DNA from 2 places in the Actinoplanes sp. NPDC051470 genome. Region 2 is predicted to be linked to the other one. Evidence: riboswitches for the same ligand, from Rfam matches in the RefSeq annotation. Region 2 holds a riboswitch; the other holds the start of a gene.
What was found. A riboswitch is a leader RNA that binds a small molecule or an ion and turns the genes downstream of it on or off. The one in region 2 is predicted to bind thiamine pyrophosphate.
Positions count from the first base shown of each region.

Region 1: another riboswitch for thiamine pyrophosphate. It lies ahead of AB0M54_RS25930 (thiamine phosphate synthase); the one in region 2 lies ahead of AB0M54_RS40665 (ECF transporter S component).

Region 1 is NZ_JBFBAA010000015.1:122,848-126,247, reverse strand. Features, by position in the region: gene AB0M54_RS25935 (FAD-dependent oxidoreductase) at 1-914, opposite strand, end outside; gene AB0M54_RS25930 (thiamine phosphate synthase) at 911-1,498, opposite strand; TPP riboswitch at 1,488-1,599, opposite strand; gene AB0M54_RS25925 (ATP-binding cassette domain-containing protein) at 2,351-3,400, opposite strand, start outside.
Region 2 is NZ_JBFBAA010000037.1:11,571-14,970, forward strand. Features, by position in the region: gene AB0M54_RS40655 (DUF6328 family protein) at 1-298, opposite strand, end outside; gene AB0M54_RS40660 (alpha/beta fold hydrolase) at 350-1,168, opposite strand; TPP riboswitch at 1,221-1,323, shown strand; gene AB0M54_RS40665 (ECF transporter S component) at 1,321-1,905, shown strand; gene AB0M54_RS40670 (ATP-binding cassette domain-containing protein) at 1,898-3,283, shown strand; gene AB0M54_RS40675 (energy-coupling factor transporter transmembrane component T) at 3,280-3,400, shown strand, end outside.

The DNA.
Region 1 (3,400 bases), on a different contig from region 2:
CGCAACAGATCCAGCACCGCTCCCGCCGTGACCGCGTCATCAGCGCGCTCTTCCTGAGTCGCCCCCACCACGATCTCGCCGTCCTCCCGCGGCACCAGATAGACCCGCCGTCCATCCGCATATCCCCTGACCACATGCCGCAACAGCCCAGGCTCCCCCCGCAGCCGCAGCACCTCCCCCTTGACCGGCCGAACAGGCAACCCGGTCAGCGCCCCCGTCCCCACCCCCGCCGCGACCACAACCTGATCCGCGTCAATTCCCCCAAGATCCACAACCCTCCCGGGTACGACGGACACCCGCTCCCGCAACGCAGCCACCACTTTCCGCGGATCAACCTGCCAATCCCCCGGCAGATAACATCCCGCCCGCACCCGCGGCGACAGCGCCGGCTCCAGCTCCCGCAGCCCCGAAGGCCCCAACCGCCGCCCTCCCGCCGTCGCCCCCGGCCGCCCGACCGCGCCCACCAGCCCTGCCGCGCCCGGTTGCCGGGCCCACTCCCGTTCCGCCTCCGCGACGTCATCCGCGGTGAGGGCGACGACAAGCGTCCCGTCCTCCGGCAACCGCACGCCCAGCTCAGCCGCGAATCCAGGCCACCGCCGAGCCGACTCCACCATCAACGCGCCAAGCTCCGCCGACTCCCACGTCGACTCGTTCCCCGCCGCCAACATCCCCGCCGCGACAAACCAGGCCCCCGGCCACTCCCCGGCTTGCTTGCTCTGAGCACCTACAGGCATCACCGAGCCCGAGGAGGAGCCGGAGGCGGATGCGACGGAAGGCGAAGCCCAGGGAGGCGGGGCGAGCGCGGGCGAGGCAGCGGCCCACGCGTCATGGACCAGGACCTCAACGCCGCGAGAGGCGAGGCGCGACGCGATCGACAGCCCGATGATCCCGCCCCCGACCACCGCGCACCTCATGACAGCGCCTTCAAGAACTGCTCGGTGGCCCCCACCGGATCGCGAGCAATGGCCCCCACCGCCGCCACCCCGTAGGCCCCCACCGCCAGCAACGAAGCCACCCGCGACGGCGTCACCCCCGCGATAGCGATGACGGGAACATGCGAAGCATCAGCCACCGCCCCCACCCCGGCCACCCCGATCGGCGGAGGCAGACCGTCCTTGGTGGACGTCTCGAAGGCCGGCCCGACCCCGAAGTACGAAGCCGACGGCACATCAGCCGGCGCCCGCAACGTCACCCCGAGCACCGCCGCCCGCCCGAGCACCTTCCGCGCCGCGGCCGGCGGCAGGTCGTCCGCCCCGACGTGAGCCCCATCGGCCCCGGCCGCCAAGGCAATGTCGACGCGATCGTTGACCAGGCACATCGCCCCGCGGGCCCGGCACCGTGACAGCACCTCGACGGTCAGCGCGTAGGCGTCTCGATCGGTGACGTCATCGGCGACGCGGACCTGGATCGCCACCTGCGACGAGACCGAGAGCACCGCCTCCACAATGGGCAACGAAGCCGTCACCACATGTAGACGGGGGAAGATAGGCTCCACCATCGCTCCTCCCTGCGCCGGCATGATCCGGATCAGGTTCGACGGTCGGGGGCCGCGACAGCCCCCCTCTCAGCCCGGTGCACCGGACTCCCGTGGGGTTGGTTCTACGGCCGACGATAGCCCTCGAACCCAGCGATGGCTAGCGCGTCGTTCGCAACCCATCGATGGCAGGCTTTGACACCGGTGCGATACTGGTCTCTGTGCTGCGCCGTTACTCCGACGCCTGGTTCGCTGCGGCGGCACGCCGCAAAGCCGGGCACAGTGAGGCGCGATTCCCGCGCCGGCGCAGAGGATTGATGCCGATTCGCTGGTACCACGGCATCTTCCAGTTGACCGGCCGACACCTGCGGTTACCCGCCGCACGCGGCGGCCCGCCCCTTGTCGTACGCCTGGATCGAACCGTGCCATACCCGGCGGAAGCCATTCGGGCGGTCACGTTGCTCTACGCCGATGGCCGACTTCACATCGACGTGACCGCAGAGCTACCCGTCGCCACTCATCCGCACGGCGGTCGGCCTGACTCCGGCCGGGTCGCCGGTGTCGACCTGGGAATCATTCATCCTTTCGCCGCCGCCACTACCGACGGGCACCACAGCACTGCTGGTGTCTGGGCGTGCAATCCGCGCCGAACACCGGCTTCACCTGGCCGACACCAAAGCTCGACGCCGCGCCACCGCGCGCCGAGCGCCCAGCAAAGGACAACGCGGTTCGCGCAGGTGGCGTAAAGCCCGCCGCCGGGCCCGGCTGGTCGAGGGCCGCTCCACCAGCACGGCTACAGGTGGGGAGTCGCTCGCCCACGCTCGTGGACGAGGATCCACATTGTCACCGAACCGGTTGACATTGGTGGACACCGCACTAGCGCACGTCCCACACCGGCGCGGGGGTCTCGACGACCTCGCCGTCGGCCTGGAAGAGGATGAAACGGTCGAAGCCCCTGGTGAACCAGCGGTCGTGGGTGACCGCGATGACCGTGCCCTCGAAGGCTGACAGGCCCTCCTCGAGCGCCTCGGCCGAGGCCAGGTCGAGGTTGTCGGTCGGCTCGTCGAGCAGCAGCACCGTGGCGCCGGACAGTTCCAGGAGCAGCACCAGGAACCGGGCCTGCTGGCCGCCGGAGAGGGTCCCGAACCGCTGGTCGCCCTGGCCGGACAGCTCGTACCGGTTCAGCGCCTTCATCGCGCCGGCCCGGTCCATGCCGGAGCGGTGGTCGTCGCCGCGCCAGAGGATCTCGACCAGCGTACGGTCGAGCAGTTCCGGCCGGTCGTGGGTCTGTGAGAAGTGGCCGGGCCGCACCCGGGCGCCGAGCCGGGCCACACCGGAGTGGGCGACGTGCGCGAGCGGCGCCCCGTCGACCGGCTTGTTGTCCGCGTCGGGCGAGGAGCCGCCGGCCGCCAGCAGCCGCAGGAAGTGTGACTTGCCGGTGCCGTTGGCGCCGAGCACCGCGACCCGGTCGCCGTACCAGATCTCCAGGTCGAACGGGAACGTCAGGTTCTCCAGTTCCAGCGACTCGCACATGACAGCCCGCTTACCGGTACGCCCGCCGCGCAGGTTCATCCGCAGCGACTGCTCCTTGGGCGGCAGCGGCGGCGGTCCCGCCTCCTCGAACTTGCGCAGCCGGGTCTGCGCCGCCTGGTAGCGCGACGCCAGCCCGTCGTTGAACGTGGCCTTCTGCTTGAGCGTGAAGACGAGTTCGCGCAGCTTCTCGTGTTCCTCGTCCCAGCGCCGGCGCGATTCGAGCAGCCGGTCGTGCCGGTCGGCGCGGGCCTCGTGCCAGGAGGCGAACCCGCCCGGGTGGGTCCATGAACTGCCGCCCTCGACCGCGACGACCCGGCCGGCGGTCTGGTTGAGCAGCTCACGATCGTGCGAGACGTAGAGCACCGACTTGGGCGACTCCTTCAACCGCGCCTC
Region 2 (3,400 bases):
GCCCGCCGGTGGCCATCCGGTGCGCGAACCGGACCAGCTCGGGCTTGCGGCCCTGGCGGAACAGCGCGCGGTGGAAGGCGACCGGCGAGATGATCATCGCGGTGGCGAAGGCGGCGGTGACCAGCGCGACCACGTACGTGTCCTTCTGGAACGCCGTCGTCTTCGGGAAGCCGCTGCTGAACGGCAGGGTGAGCAGGAACGCGAAGAGGATCTGCACGCCGGTCTGAGCGACACGGAGCTCCTGCAGCAGGTCGGCGAAGTTGCGGTCCCAGCGCTTCTTCTCCGGCTCGTCGGGCATGCTCTTCTTCTCCGGCGGCATGGCCGGGAGTTTTCCCCGCTCAGGGCGCCATCAAACGCCGCCGATGCGGGCCAGCGCGGCGTCGGCCAGCGCGTCCGGCGCCTCCTCGGGCACCCAGTGGCTGATCCCCTTCAGCGCGACCAGTTGATAGTCGGCGTCCACCCAGTCGGCGGTACGCAGCGCGGCGGTCAGGCCGACCACCGGGTCCTTGTCGCTCCATACGTACGTGGTGGGCACCTGGGTCGTGCCCACCCCGGTCAGCCCCTCGCGGTCGAGCGCCCGGTACCAGTTCAGCCCGCCGGTCAGCCGGCCCGGTTCGCGCATCGCGTCGGCGTACAGCGTGGCCCGGCTTCCGATCTGTTTCATCATCTGCCGCAGCACCAGGCCGTCGCGGGCGAGCAGCAGCCGCTCGGCGACCGGCGACCGGAACACGCCCATGTACGCGAACCGCGCGCGCTGCGACGCCCGGACCCGGAGGGCCAGCCCGAGCGCCCGCGGATGAGGCACGGACACCGCGGTCAGCGTGTGCACCCGATCCGCATGACCGTCGGCGAGCAGCCAGCCGACCTGGGCGCCCCAGTCGTGGCCGATCACGTGCGCCCGCTCGATGTTCAGGGCGTCCAGGATCGCCACCGCGTCGGCCACCGGCTCGTTCAGCCGGTACGCCGACACCTCGGCCGGGCGTGCTCCGGGAGCGTATCCGCGCTGGTCATAGCGGTACGTCCGGAGGCCGGCGGCGTGCAGCCGCGGCAGCATCGGCTCGAATTCCCGGTGGTCCTGGGGGAAGCCGTGCAGGAGCAGCACGGCCGGGCCGTCGGAAGGGCCCTCCACGACCACGTCGAACTTGAATCCACGTGCCTCGACCTGCATGTGACGGGGCTCCTTCCTGGTACGGCCGTACGGTGTTAGCTTCATCCCAACATAGTTCCGACAGGGGAGCGCACAAGCGCTGAGAGTGCGGGCAACCGCAGACCCTCGAACCTGATCCGGGTAATGCCGGCGCAGGGAGTTGGAGGAATCCAATGGCACGTGACAATCGTTGGCGGACCATCGACATCGTCATCGCGGCGGTCATCGCCGTCGCGTTCGGCGTGATCTTCTGGGCGTGGAACATCCTCTGGGGCGCCACCGGCGGCGCCTTCGCGTTCTTCCCGCCCGCGCAGACGCTGCTCTACGGCGTCTGGCTCATCCCGGCCGTGCTCGGCGGCCTGATCATCCGCAAACCCGGCGCGGCCCTGTTCACCGAGGCCGTGGCGGCGACCATCTCGGCCCTGCTCGGCGCGCAATGGGGCGCGCTGGTCATCCCCCAGGGCCTGGTGCAGGGGCTGGGCGCCGAGCTGGCCTTCGCGATCCTGCTCTACCGCTCCTGGCGGCTGCCCGCCGCGCTGCTGGCCGGCCTGCTCACCGGCGTCAGCGCGGCGCTGTTCGACTTCTTCGCCTGGAACGCGGCGTACGACCTGTGGGACTACCGCGTCCCGTACGCGCTGCTCACCATGGTCAGCAGCACCGTGGTCGCGGGCGCCGGCAGCTGGGCGCTGGTCAAGGCGCTCGCCCCGACCGGCGTGCTCGACCGCTTCGGCGCCGGGCGAGAACGCGCGCTTGTCTGAGGTCGTCCTCCGCGGGTTCGGCTGGCGACACGCCGGTCGGCGCGCCTGGGCGGCTCGCGAGGTCGATCTGCGGATCGCCCACGGCGAGCGGGTGCTGCTGCTCGGCCCGTCCGGAGCGGGCAAGAGCACGCTGCTGTCCGCGCTGGCCGGGCTGCTGCCGGACGACTCGGGTGAGGCGGCCGGCAGCGTCGAGATCGACGGGCTCGAACCACGCAAGGCCCGCGAGCGGGTCGGGCTGCTGTTCCAGGACCCGCAGACCCAGCTGGTGATGGCGCGCAGCGGCGACGACGTGGCGTTCGGGCTGGAGAACCGCGGGGTGCCCGGCAAGGACATCTGGGCGCGGGTCAGTGACGCGCTCGATCGCGTCGGGTTCCCGTACCCCCTGAACCGGCCCACCGCCGCGCTCTCCGGCGGCGAAGCGCAACGGCTCGCCCTGGCCGGGGTCATCGCGCTGCGGCCCGGGCTGCTGCTGCTGGACGAGCCCACCGCCAACCTCGACCCGGACGGCGCGGCGCTGATCCGCGCGGCGCTGACCCGGGCGGTCGGCCGCGACACCACGATGATCCTGGTCGAACACCGGGTCGCCGAGGCGTTGCCGCTGGTCGACCGGGTGATCGTGCTGTCGCCGGGCGGCGGGGTGCGGGCCGACGGGCCGCCGGCGGCGGTCTTCGACGCGCACGGCGACCAACTCGCGGCGGACGGGGTCTGGGTGCCAGGCCGGCCGCTGCCCCGGTTCCCGGCCGTTCTTCCGCCCGGTTCCCCTTTGGTACGCGCGGAGCACGCCTCTTTCGACGAACGCGTTCGTCAGGTCACGCTGTCCGCCGACGAGGCGTCGATCCTCGCGGTGACCGGACCGAACGGCGCGGGCAAGTCGACGCTGGCGCTGCTCCTGGGCGGACTGCTCCGGCCCACCTCGGGTCGTGTGTGGGCCGCGCCGGGCGGCTCGCCCTGGCAGTGGCGGGCGCGCGACCTGGCCGGGCGCATCGGGTCGGTGTTCCAGAACCCGGAGCACCAGTTCGTCACGTCCCGGGTCCGCGACGAACTCTCCCTTTCCGGCGTCTCCCCCACCGTCGCTTCGCGGGTCGACGATCTGCTGTCGCGTCTGCGGCTCTCGCATCTGGCCGACGCCAACCCGCACACGCTCTCCGGCGGCGAGGCGCGGCGGCTCAGCGTGGCGACCGCCCTGGTCCGCGCGCCGCGGCTGCTGGTCCTGGACGAGCCCACCTTCGGCCAGGACCGCCGCACCTGGATCGAGCTGGCCACGCTGTTCGCGTCGCTGCGGGACGACGGGCACGGCATCGTGGCGGTCACCCACGACGCCGACTTCGTCTCGTCACTGTCCGACCGGACGCACGTTCTCTCCCGGGACGACACATGACCGCTCCGGCGACAACCTCGGCCACCGCACCCCTGGCGCGCCGCAACCCGGTCGCCAAGCTGGCCGCCGCCCTGATCTTCGCGCTGCCCCTGGTGTCCACACTGGACCCGCTCACGC